3 regions of the Mesorhizobium sp. M0800 genome follow, and region 2 is predicted to be linked to each of the others. Evidence: riboswitches for the same ligand, from Rfam matches in the RefSeq annotation. Region 2 holds a riboswitch; each other region holds the start of a gene.
What was found. A riboswitch is a leader RNA that binds a small molecule or an ion and turns the genes downstream of it on or off. The one in region 2 is predicted to bind thiamine pyrophosphate.

Region 1 (4,152 bases), on a different contig from region 2:
ACGCAGCGGCGGCCATTCGATCAGCCGGAAGGCCGGCGCAGCACCCATGCCAAGCTGGCTCGCCAGCCGCCATTGGTCGGCCGGCACGGTCTGCAACGCCTCCAGGAACAGCCGCGTCGCCAGCGGCAGGTTGAAGAAGACATGGGCAACGAGTATGCCCGACAGGCCATAGATGCCGGGCCAGCTCTGGCCGCCTAGCGAGCCCAGCGTGCCGGCAAAATAGCCGGCGCGGCCATAGAGCGCTAGGACACCGAGTGCGGCAACAATGGCCGGCAGCGCCAGCGGCACGGCGAAAAGCTGGAGGATGAAGCCTCGCCCGAAAAAACGCGGATGCCGCGACAGGGCGCGCGCGATGAACAGCGCCGGTGCAACGGAGAGCAGGGTCGACAGCAGAGCCTGCCAGAGCGTGAAACGGACGACGCGCAAGAGATAGGAATCGAAAGCGGCGGCGGCGCCGGACAGGTCGCGTGTGGCTTCGACGACGAGCCCGGCGAATGCACCGCCGATCAGCAGCGCGATGGCGGCGAGCGCGACGATGCCGGCAGTGACGCGGGGATCGGCCGGATGACGCGTACGCATGTCGTGCTACCCGACACTACGACAGGTGTTGATCGAAGGAAATACCTGACAATGGCCGAGCCCACCCCTCTCTGGCCTGCCGGCCATCTCCCCCTCAAGGGGGGAGATTGCGCACTCAGCCGCCTTCGCCAATCTCACAAGTGGCAGGACGAGGAGAGGCGACAAAGCTGCCGATCTCCCCCCTTGAGGGGGAGATGGCCGGCAGGCCAGAGGGGGGTGGCTTGGCGCAAACATCCGACGAGGCTTGAGCCCTACCTGCTCATCGCCGCAAGCCACTCATCGACCCAGGCCTTGCGGTTGGCCGCGACGTCTTCCGGGCTGAACAGCAGGGTCTTGGTCGGCTTGACCAGCTTGTCGAACGCCGGGTTGAGCGGCTTGTCGGTTTTGCCGGCCGGGAACATCCAGTTGGTTTCGGGAATGACATCCTGGAATTTCGGTCCGGTCATGAAGGCAATGAACTTTTCTGCCAGCGGGTTCTTCGCACCCTTGGTGGTGATCCCCGCAACCTCGATCTGCAGATATTCGCCCTCCTCGAAGGACGCCGCCTGGTAGCGCTTGGTGTTTTCGGCGACCATGTGGTAGGCCGGCGAGGTGGTGTAGGACAGCACCATCGGCGCCTCGCCCTTGGTGAACAGGCCGTAGGCCTCGCTCCAGCCCGGCGTTACCGTCAGCACCTTCGCCTTGAGTTTGGCCCAGGCTTCCGGCGCCTTGTCGCCATAGACCGACTTGACCCACAGCAGCAGGCCAAGGCCCGGCGTCGAGGTGCGCGGATCCTGGATGACGATCTTCTCTCCGGCATCGCCCTCGACCAATTCCCTGAGGCTCTTCGGCGGGCTCTTCAGTTTTTCGGTATCGTAGACGACGGCGAAATAGCCATAGTCGAACGGCACGAAAATATCGTCGCTCCAGCCGCCCGGCACACTGACGCCCGACACGGCGCCGTGCGGCGAAAACAGGCCGGTTGCCTTGGCGTCGGCGGTTAAGTTGGTATCGAGGCCAAGTACGATATCGGCCTTGGTCGCGGCGCCTTCCAGCTTCACACGGTTGAGCAGCGCCACGCCGTCGGCGACCGAGACGAATTCGACGACGCAACTGCATTCTGCCTCGAAGGCCTTCTTCACCGCCGGTCCCGGACCCCAATCGGCGGTGAAGCTTTCATAGGTATAGACCGTCAGTCTATCCTGTGCCGATGCCTGCCCTGGCAGGGCGAGCGCGGATGCCGCAAGCAGGACAATTGAGACAAGAGAGTGGAAAAAACTGCGCATCGGCGCCTCCTTCGTTCGCGTTGAAAGGAATTGAGGCGTCGGGCTGTCCGAAACGTCTAATCCCTCCGCCGGTACAAACCGGATCAGGTTCAGCGGGTTGGCAGTCTTGCCTCTCAGCCGGTCCGCGAAAATCGCGTCCGGCACCCCGTTAGAGCGTTGCGACACATAGGCCCGGCCGAAGTGCTGCGCAAGCGGAAGTTTGCCGGGCATCCAAAGCCCAGCCTTCCGTTTCGTCTGCCGTTTCATCTTCCGTTTCCGGGGCAGGGCTGGTAAGGGCCACGAGATATGAGCACATTCACCATCCTGCTTGGCGGCGATCTCATCCGCACGCCGCTGCTCGACCGCCAGGTCGAAGGCTCGCGCGTCATCGCCGCCGATGCCGGCATCGGCCATGCCCGCATGCTGGGCCTGAGGCCGGAACTCTGGGTCGGCGATTTCGATTCGGTGCCTGCCGAGTTGCCGGAGGATCTGGCCGCCGTGCCACGGCAGGTGTTTCCCGCCGAAAAAGACAAGACCGACGGTGAACTCGCTATCGCCGCCGCACTCGAACGTGGTGCGACCAGCCTTGTGCTCGCAGGCGCCTTCGGCGGCAAACGTACCGACCACATCTTCCTGCATCTGGCGCTAAGCGTCCGGCTGGCGGAAGGCGGGACGGAAGTGCTTTTGACCAGCGGCGCACAGGAAGGCATTCCCTTGCTGCCGGGAAAGACTGACTTCGACTATGCCGACGGCACGCTGTTTTCGGTGCTCGGCTTCTCCGATCTCGCCGGCCTGAGCGTCACCGGTGCCAAATGGCCGCTCGATCATGTCGAGGTTGCGTTCGGCTCGTCGCTGACCATTTCCAACGAGGTCAGGGGCCGGTTGGAAATCGCGCTGGCCAGCGGCCGCGCGCTGCTGCTCGCGCATCCCTACCCTCTTCCGGAAAGCTGAGCCCAGAAAGCTGACATGGCGCCGCCGCTTCTCAATCTCGACGGGATAAAGCTGACCTTTGGCGGCACGCCGCTGCTAGACGGTGCCGCCCTGACAGCCTCAGTTGGCGACAAGATCGCCCTGGTCGGCCGCAACGGCTCTGGCAAGTCGACGCTCCTCAAGATCGCCGCCGGGCTGATCGAACCGCAGGACGGCGAAGTCTTCCGCCAGCCTTCGGCGACCGTGCGCTACTTGCCGCAAATGCCCGACATGGACGGCTTTGCGACTGTCCGCGCCTATGTCGAGGCGGGGCTCGGGCCGGCCGACGATCCCTACCGCGCCACCTATCTGATGGAGCATCTCGGCCTGACCGGCGAGGAACGGCCGAACGACCTCTCCGGCGGCGAGGCGCGGCGCGCCGCCCTCGCCCGCGTCATGGCGCCGGAGCCCGACATTCTCCTCCTCGATGAGCCGACCAATCATCTTGACCTTTCGGTCATCGAATGGCTGGAGGAGGAGCTTGCCCGCACCTCCTCGGCACTGGTCGTCATCTCGCATGACCGCCGTTTTCTCGAGCGCGTGTCACGCGCCACAATCTGGCTCGACCGCGGCCAGACCCGCCGTCTCGACAAGGGCTTTGGCTATTTCGAGGAATGGCGCGACACGGTGCTGGAGGAGGAAGAGCGCGAGCAGCACAAGCTCGGTCGCCAGATCGTGCGCGAGGAGCACTGGCTGCGCTTTGGCGTGACAGCAAGGCGCAAGCGCAACATGCGCCGGCTCGGTGAGTTGCAGACCATGCGCCAGCGCTTTCGTGGTCATCGCGGCGCCGAGGGTGCGGCGACGATGACAGCCAGCGACGCCGCCGAATCCGGCAAGCTGGTGATCGAAGCCAAGAACATCGAGAAGAGCTTTGGCGATCTGACCGTGGTCAAGGGATTCTCGACCCGCATCCAGCGCGGCGATCGCGTCGGTCTGGTCGGGCCGAACGGCGCCGGCAAGACGACGCTGTTGAAGATGCTGACCGGCGAAATGAAGCCGGACGCGGGCACGGTGCGGCTCGGCACAAATCTGGAGATCGCCACGCTCGACCAGAAGCGCGAAGCCGTCGACCCGCAGGAGACATTGGCGCAGTATCTCACCGACGGGCGCGGCGAGAACCTCGTCATCAATGGCGAGCAGCGCCACGTCGTCTCTTACATGAAAGACTTCCTGTTCAAGCCGGAACAGGCGCGCACGCCGGTGCGCGAGCTTTCGGGCGGCGAGCGGGCACGGCTGATTCTCGCACGCGTTTTGGCGCGGCCGGCAAACCTGCTTGTGCTCGACGAGCCGACCAACGACCTCGACATGGAGACGCTGGAGCTGCTGCAGGAACTGGTCGCCGGTTTTGCCGGCACGGTGA
Region 2 (4,152 bases):
TTAGCGTTTCTCGCGCTCACGTCTGTCAAACGAAGCCCGTGGCTAAGGGCACCTTGAAACCGGGAGATTACGTTCTCCTCTCCATCAGCGACGATGGCCAAGGAATCGCAAGTTCGGTGCTTCCGCATATCTTTGAGCCCTTTTTTACCACGCGCTCTCGCGTCGGCGGGACCGGACTGGGTCTTGCTGCAGTGGACCGCCATGTGAGCGCGCTCGCAGGATGCCTTGACGTCACCTCGGCTGTTGGCCGAGGTACACGCTTCGATCTCTACTTACCGGCCTGCGCTGAGGAGCAGGTCAGAGCTGATAGCGCTTTCGGCCCATGCGATGGATCACTTGGCAACGGAGAAATCATTGCAGTCGTGGAGCCCGATCCAGCAGCGTTGGAGATCTACAACGATAAGATCGCCGCGCTTGGTTATAAGCCTGTCGGCTTCGCGACCTTCGAAAGTCTTTGCGACTGGATCGAGAGCGGGAAGGCAGCCGACCTCCTAATTTTCGATAAAGCGACTTTCCTCGGGCCAGGACAGCCCGAAGCCGTACGTACCACCCTGATGACGGTGCCCATCATCGTCGTTGGTGGAAGCGACCCCATGCCGATCACATCTGGTAATCAGACCTTCGTCCTTTGGCTAGCCAAACCGGTCTCGTCCAGGACGATGGAGCATGCAATTCGTAGGATGATAATGGCATGATGCCGCCGACGCGCTCAGGATACCGAGCTACCGAGGCAGTCGGAGGCGGAGCCGGCTGGGATCCAGCAAATACAAGAGCGTCGGACGATCGCTGCGCACCCGGCTCATGGCGAGTTCCTCGCGCAGGCCGGCGTTCCAATACCGGCTTATCGGTTGGCAACGAATGCGGCGGAGGTAGAAAGCTCGGCTGCAGAGATCGGCCTGCCCGTGATTCTTAAGCCGGCATTAGGCAGCGGCAGCATGGGTGTCCGATTGTGCCGCAGCCTCGAAGACGTAGCCGAACATACGACCTATCTATTGGGCGGAAAGCACATATGGCGGTCTACACCGAAAATACTCGTCGAAGAATTCGCACAGGGCCCGTTCTATAGCATTAATGTTATGGGGAATGAGGTCGTTGCGATTTGCGCCAATGACTTTGGTCCCCTCCCCCATTTCGTCATACGTGAGGTGACGTATCCGGCCCTGCTAACCGATCAGGAGCGTGAGCGCATCGCCGATGTTTCGTTGAGCTGTTTGCGGGCTCTCGGCCTTGGCTGGGGGCCAACTAACATTGAACTCCGGTGCACGAAACGCGGTCCAGTTGTCATTGAAGTCAATCCGCGTCTTAGTGGCGCGCCCGACCCTCAACTGGTCCAGTTAGCTTACGGTGTCGACCTCGTCACCGAGCACATCAAGCTTGTCAATTGGCGAGGAATGGGATCTGCGCAAAAAGCATTCGCATACTGCGGCCGCGCGATTCCTGCTTCCTGATCAAGATGGCACCCTGGACTGGATTGGTGGCGACACTCAGGCAGCTGCTATATCAGGTGTGGCCGAGGTCAAATTGAATGTTGAACCCAAGACACCGATCGTCAGGAAGGGGGATTTCCGAGACTGGATTGGACATGTCATTGCCACTTCGCCCAGCCGTGCTGAAACCGAGGGCGCCCTTCAGCGAGCGGTCGACTTGATCGATTGGTCGATCACCCCTTTTCCGGCGACAATAGGAGGTGATCGAGAGCACGATGTTTGTGGGGCGTTCGGGCGGCCCACCAGTTCTGTTCCGATCAGGCATTGACGGCTTAAGATCCTTGAAACGCAGCAGTTCCGTCTACGTCAATGTCACATCAAGTTTGATGAGGCAAATGCAGCTTTGGCCACACCTGCCCTATCTCCCGCGGAACTTCTCCGCGACCCGTGGCGAGGCCGTCGGCCCAATTTGGGCCCAATTTGATTGCCGCCCACCGCCGCCGCAGGACGAACATGCGCTTGACAAGACAACCCCGGCCCGTTCAACTTGAGGCATTCACCAGGGGAGTCCCGGCAAGGGGCTGAGATACTGCTGGCTTTCGTGGCGCAGTGACCCGTTGAACCTGATCCAGTTCATACTGGCGTAGGGACGGTGCAAGCGCTTTGCGGGAGTTCACGCCCGAGGTCCTGTTTCGGCAGGTAGACAGAAGCGTCTTTTCATCCTTCCGGCACAGAACTGGGTCTCCAATGCATGAGCAAAGGAGCCTCACGATGAATGCCCTCACCCCAGCCGTCTCAACGGGACCGCTGCCCGCCTCACGGAAAATCCACAAGCCCGGTGCCATCCACCCGCAGATCAGGGTGCCGATGCGCGAAATCTCTGTCCATCCGACAGCCGGCGAGCCGCCCGTCACCGTCTACGATCCGTCGGGCCCCTATACCGATCCGGCTGTCGAAACCAGCATCGAAAAAGGCCTAGCCCGACTTCGCCACGAATGGATTTTGGCGCGCGGTGATGTCGAGGCCTGTGACGGGCGCCATGTCCGGCCGGAGGACAACGGGTTCGCTACGGGCGAACGCCTGACGCCAGAATTTCCCATTCGCAACCGGCCACTCAGGGCCAGGGCCGGCAAGGCGGTGACACAGCTTGCCTATGCGCGCGCCGGCATCATCACGCCCGAAATGGAGTTCGTCGCCATCCGCGAGAACCTTGGTCGTGAGATCCTGCATGGCAAGCTTGAGCGTGACGGCGAGGCTTTCGGCGCGACGCTGCCCGATTTCGTGACGCCGGAATTCGTCCGAGAGGAGGTGGCGCGCGGACGCGCAATCATTCCCGCCAACATCAACCATCCCGAGAGCGAGCCGATGATCATCGGTCGCAATTTCCTGGTCAAGATCAACGCCAATATCGGTAACTCCGCCGTCACCTCGTCCATGGCCAAAGAGGTCGAAAAGATGGTGTGGGCGATCCGCTGGGGCGCCGATACGGTGATGGACCTGTCGACCGGCCGAAACATCCACAACATCCGCGACTGGATCGTGCGCAACTCGCCGGTGCCGATCGGCACGGTGCCGCTCTACCAGGCGCTCGAGAAGGTTGGCGGCATTGCCGAGGATCTGACCTGGGAGGTCTACCGCGACACGCTGATCGAGCAGGCCGAACAGGGCGTCGACTATTTCACCATCCATGCGGGCGTGCGGCTGCACTACATCCCGCTGACCGTTGACCGGGTCACTGGCATCGTCTCGCGCGGTGGCTCGATCATGGCCAAATGGTGCCTGCACCATCACCGGGAAAGCTTCCTCTACGAACATTTCGCCGAGATCTGCGACATTTGCCGCGGCTATGACGTGTCCTTTTCGCTGGGCGACGGCCTTCGTCCCGGCTCGATCGCCGACGCCAATGACGCAGCACAATTCGCCGAACTGGAAACGCTCGGCGAGTTGACAAAGATCGCCTGGGCCAAGGATTGCCAGGTCATGATCGAGGGGCCGGGCCATGTTCCCATGCACAAGATCAAGGAGAACATGGACAAGCAGCTCGCCGTCTGCGGCGAGGCGCCGTTCTATACGCTTGGGCCGCTGACGACCGACATCGCGCCGGCTACGACCACATCACCTCCGGCATCGGCGCGGCGATGATCGGTTGGTTCGGCACCGCCATGCTCTGCTACGTCACGCCCAAGGAACATCTCGGCCTTCCCGATCGCAACGACGTCAAGACGGGCGTCATCACCTACAAGATAGCCGCACACGCCGCTGATCTGGCGAAGGGTCATCCGGCGGCGAAACTCAGGGACGATTCCCTTTCCCGCGCGCGCTTCGAGTTCCGCTGGGAGGACCAGTTCAACCTGTCGCTCGATCCCGAAACCGCGCGGTCCTTCCACGATCAGACCTTGCCCAAGGAGGCGCACAAGCTGGCGCATTTCTGCTCGATGTGCGGGCCGAAATTCTGCTCCATGCGTATCTCCCACGACATCCGCGCCGAGGCGCAGAAGGAGGGCATGGCGGCGATGGCGGCGAAATACCGCGAGGGCGGCAATCTCTACATACCGGCGGACGAGACCGGCGCACCGGCCATGCCACAGGCGCGTGCGCCATCATGAGGGTGCTGGTCAAAGGGGCCGGTGTTGCCGGCCTCACCGCCGCCTTCGAGCTCGCCGCACGCGGCGCGGTGACCACCGTTGCCGAGACAAGGCCTGCCATCGAGGGCAATGCGTCGTGG
Region 3 (4,152 bases), on a different contig from region 2:
CGTGGCGAGCTCGAAAGCTGCGGTGAGGCCAGCAACGCCGGCCCCTTTGACCAGCACCCTCATGACGGTTCCGGCGCCTCTGGCTTGAGTGGCACGCCGGTCTCGCCAGTTGGCATGTAGAGATCACCACCCTCGCGGTATTTCGCCGCCATCGCCGCCATGCCCTCCTTCTGCGCCTCGGCACGAATGTCGTGGGAAATGCGCATGGAACAGAATTTCGGTCCGCACATCGAGCAGAAATGCGCCAGCTTGTGCGCCTCCTTGGGCAAGGTCTGATCGTGGAAGGACCGCGCTGTTTCGGGATCGAGCGACAGGTTGAACTGGTCCTCCCAGCGGAACTCGAATCTGGCCCGCGACAGCGCGTCGTCGCGGATCTTCGCCGCCGGGTGACCCTTCGCCAGGTCGGCGGCATGCGCCGCGATCTTGTAGGTGATCACGCCGGTCTTGACGTCGTTGCGATCGGGAAGCCCGAGATGTTCCTTCGGCGTGACGTAGCAGAGCATGGCGGTGCCGAACCAGCCGATCATGGCAGCACCGATGCCGGAGGTGATGTGATCGTAACCCGGCGCGATGTCGGTGGTGAGCGGTCCAAGCGTATAGAACGGCGCTTCGCCGCAGACCGCGAGCTGCTTGTCCATGTTCTGCTTGATCTTGTGCATCGGCACGTGGCCGGGCCCCTCGATCATCACCTGGCAATCTTTCGCCCAGGCGATCTTGGTCAGCTCGCCGAGCGTTTCCAGCTCGGCGAATTGCGCGGCGTCGTTGGCATCGGCAATCGAGCCGGGACGAAGGCCGTCACCGAGCGAGAAGGACACATCATAGGCGCGGCAGATGTCGCAGATTTCGGCGAAATGCTCGTAAAGGAAGCTTTCCCGGTGATGGTGCAGGCACCATTTGGCCATGATCGAGCCGCCGCGCGAGACGATGCCAGTGACCCGGTCGACGGTCAGCGGGATGTAGTGCAGCCGCACGCCGGCATGGATGGTGAAATAGTCGACACCCTGTTCGGCCTGCTCGACCAGCGTGTCGCGGTAGACCTCCCAGGTAAGATCCTCGGCGATGCCGCCGACCTTCTCAAGCGCCTGATAGAGCGGCACCGTGCCGATCGGCACCGGCGCATTGCGCACGATCCATTCGCGGATGTTGTGGATGTTGCGGCCGGTCGATAGGTCCATCACCGTGTCGGCGCCCCAGCGGATCGCCCAGACCATTTTTTCGACTTCCTCAGCCATCGAGGAGGTGACCGCCGAATTGCCGATATTGGCGTTGATCTTCACCAGGAAATTGCGGCCGATGATCATCGGCTCGCTCTCGGGATGATTGATGTTGGCGGGAATGATCGCGCGGCCGCGCGCCACCTCCTCGCGCACGAATTCCGGCGTGACGAAGTCGGGGATCGCCGCGCCGAAGGCTTCGCCGTCGCGCTCAAGCTTGCCGCGCAGGATCTCGCGGCCGAGGTTCTCGCGGATGGCCACGAATTCCATTTCTGGCGTGATGATGCCGGCGCGCGCATAGGTAAGCTGAGTCACCGCCTTGCCTGACTTGGCCCTCAGCGGCCGGTTACGGACTGGAAACTCCGGCGTCAGGCGCTCGCCTGCGGCGAATCCGTTGTCTTCCGGCCGCACGTGGCGGCCGTCATAGGCTTCGACATCGCCCCGCGCCGTAATCCATTCGTGGCGAAGCCGGGCAAGGCCGTTTTCGATGCTGGTTTCGACAGTCGGGTCGGTATAGGGGCCTGACGGATCGTAGACGGTGACGGGCGGCTCGCCGGCTGTCGGATGGACGGAGATTTCGCGCATCGCCACCCTGAGCTGCGGGTGGATGGTACCGGATTTGTGGATTTTGCGTGAGGCAGGCAGCGGTCCCGTCGAGACGGCGGGGGTGAGGGCATTCATCTTGAGGCTCCTTTGCTCGTTGCATTGGAGACCCAGTTCTGTGCCGGAAGGATGAAAAGACGCTTCTAGCGACCTGCCGAAACAGGACCTCGGGCGTAAACTCCCGCAAAGCGCTTGCACCGTCCCTACGCCAGTATGAACTGGATCAGGTTCAACGGGTCACTGCGCCGCGAATGCCAGCAGTATCTCAGCCCCTTGCCGGGACTCCCCTGGTGAATGCGTGAGGTTGGACGGGACGGCTCCGGTTTGTCAAGCGCGTTCTGGCCGCGGCTGATCGGCGGCCGGTCAGACCGTGCGGAAAAAATCGTGCATGTCTCGGCGACAAGTCAAGCGTCGGAGATGAAGGCAGGGACAAGGGAATCGCAAACCGTCGGACTAAAAATCGATCCTGATGATCACACCTTCAATGGGCACCAAAGGTTTGCGCGTAGATCGCCTCGATTCTTCCTGCCTCGTCACTGGTCAGCGCGGCGAATTCCTTTTCGCGCGCGCGGTTCGATAGATGTCCATCATTCTGGTGAAGAAAACGGAAGAGCAGATCGGTCAACCGCTCGGGCATGTCGATAAAGGCGTCCACCTGCTGCCGGAACTGATCGTAGCGCTGCAGAAATGCGGTTTCCTCGGGAAGGTCCCGTTCGATCGTCCGCTGAACGCAGGCATAGAGGAATTCGGCGTGCGGGGTTGCATCGAAGAACCGGTAGAAATCACCGGTGTCATTCAGCACCCGGACGTTGAATTGCGGCGCCGGTTCCCATTCCATCAACGGCAGAAGGCGCTGCGAATAGCTCTCGAGCACGCCCCTGTACTCGTTGATCTGGTCCAGGATCGCGGCCGAGACGGGAAAGACCACTCCCGGCGGATTGAAGCCGCGCATGGCAAGGACGTGGTGGATTAGGTAGCGGTGAATGCGGCCGTTTCCGTCCTCGAACGGGTGAATGTAGACAAAGCCGAAGGCGAGGATTGCGGCGGCTACGACTGCATCAAGGTTTTGCGCGGGGCCCTGATCGAACGCCGCCATTCCATCGATTAGCCGCGGCAGGTCCTCGGGCCGAGCGCTGATGTGATCGGGCAAGGGCGTGCCGTTGTCTCGGTCATGCTCACCGACGAAACCTCCTTCTTTTCGGAAGCCAAGTCTTACGAAACGGGCGTCGCCAAGTACAATTCTTTGCAGACGCAGCAGCTCATCGCGATCGATCGGCCAGCGGCCGGCTTCGCCGATGGCGCGGCCCCAGCGCTGGATGCGATCTTGCGGCGGGTGCTCGCCCTCGATCGCATAGCTTGATCGCGAGTCTTTGAGCAAAAGAAAGGCGGCGGTCCGAGCAAGGAGGTCGCGCGGCACGTCCGCTACGATTGCCTCCGCGCGCCGCGGTAGTTCAAGGCCGATGAATTTTTCGAGAATCTTGGTGCGGAACACCAGAGGGCAGAACTCACGCGTGCCGGGGAGATTGTCCCTTACGCGGTAGCGCGAAGCGGTCTTGTCGGGTCCCGGCCACTGCAGCTCGGGATCGACAACCGGAATGTATCGTCCGGCCTCCGCGTCCGGCAGATCGATACGCGCGCCCCTCAGCCATTCATATAAAAACCAGATGCGGCGGGCATAACTGCCGGTCGGGCTTTCACGGACCAGCGCCTCGATCGGCGCGGGACCGGTCACTTGGAACAGCCGCTTGAGGACGGCAAGGTCCAGTCCCTCGTACTTGAGCGCAAAGGTCAGGTGGCCTTCGAGGGTAGGATTTGGGGCATGGCGGGGGGTCATGATCCGCCAGCCATCCCGTTCGGTAATGCGATGATGCTCGCCAGTGGCGAACAACCTACGGGGCAAGGGCACGGCGAGCCTGTAGGCTCCGATCAGGGCGCTGTACCCGGCCGGGGTCGCCGTTTCAGGAAGGCGGATTTCCTGAAAAACGGTAACAGGACCTGAAAATTGGTGCTGTTGGATCGCAGGCATGAAAAGCGAATCCTTCCATCGAATTTTGGTTTAGTTCCGCCAAAACTTATGAAAAATGATCCTATCCCATGAAAATTGATGCCACCAGACAAATTTTCCGAAAACCGATTCTAAAACGGTGCTGAAGTCGATCAAGCAAGAACTCCGCCACCGGCTCAAGGAAGCGACTTCAGACAAAAGGTGAGTCCAGGAACCGCCATTCGCCCGTCTCTTAGTCACCAGGCCGGCACGGATGGCCCGCCTTACGTCGAGCCGGATTGCTCGAGGAGCAGCGCGCCGTTCGGGGCTCACTCATAGAGCGCTCCGGCG

Region 1: another riboswitch for thiamine pyrophosphate. It lies ahead of thiB (thiamine ABC transporter substrate binding subunit); the one in region 2 lies ahead of thiC (phosphomethylpyrimidine synthase ThiC).
Region 3: another riboswitch for thiamine pyrophosphate. It lies ahead of thiC (phosphomethylpyrimidine synthase ThiC); the one in region 2 lies ahead of thiC (phosphomethylpyrimidine synthase ThiC).

Annotation. Positions count from the first base shown of each region.
Region 1 is NZ_JAMYOZ010000008.1:193,285-197,436, reverse strand. Features, by position in the region: gene thiP (thiamine/thiamine pyrophosphate ABC transporter permease) at 1-579, opposite strand, end outside; gene thiB (thiamine ABC transporter substrate binding subunit) at 831-1,844, opposite strand; TPP riboswitch at 1,888-2,002, opposite strand; gene NKI18_RS13470 (thiamine diphosphokinase) at 2,130-2,774, shown strand; gene NKI18_RS13465 (ABC-F family ATP-binding cassette domain-containing protein) at 2,790-4,152, shown strand, end outside.
Region 2 is NZ_JAMYOZ010000019.1:53,953-58,104, forward strand. Features, by position in the region: gene NKI18_RS21230 (two-component system VirA-like sensor kinase) at 1-695, shown strand, start outside; partial or broken gene NKI18_RS21235 (ATP-grasp domain-containing protein) at 813-1,755, shown strand; TPP riboswitch at 1,979-2,095, shown strand; partial or broken gene thiC (phosphomethylpyrimidine synthase ThiC) at 2,199-4,033, shown strand; gene thiO (glycine oxidase ThiO) at 4,030-4,152, shown strand, end outside.
Region 3 is NZ_JAMYOZ010000012.1:30,136-34,287, forward strand. Features, by position in the region: gene thiO (glycine oxidase ThiO) at 1-63, opposite strand, end outside; gene thiC (phosphomethylpyrimidine synthase ThiC) at 60-1,895, opposite strand; TPP riboswitch at 2,000-2,116, opposite strand; gene NKI18_RS16395 (Fic family protein) at 2,299-3,843, opposite strand.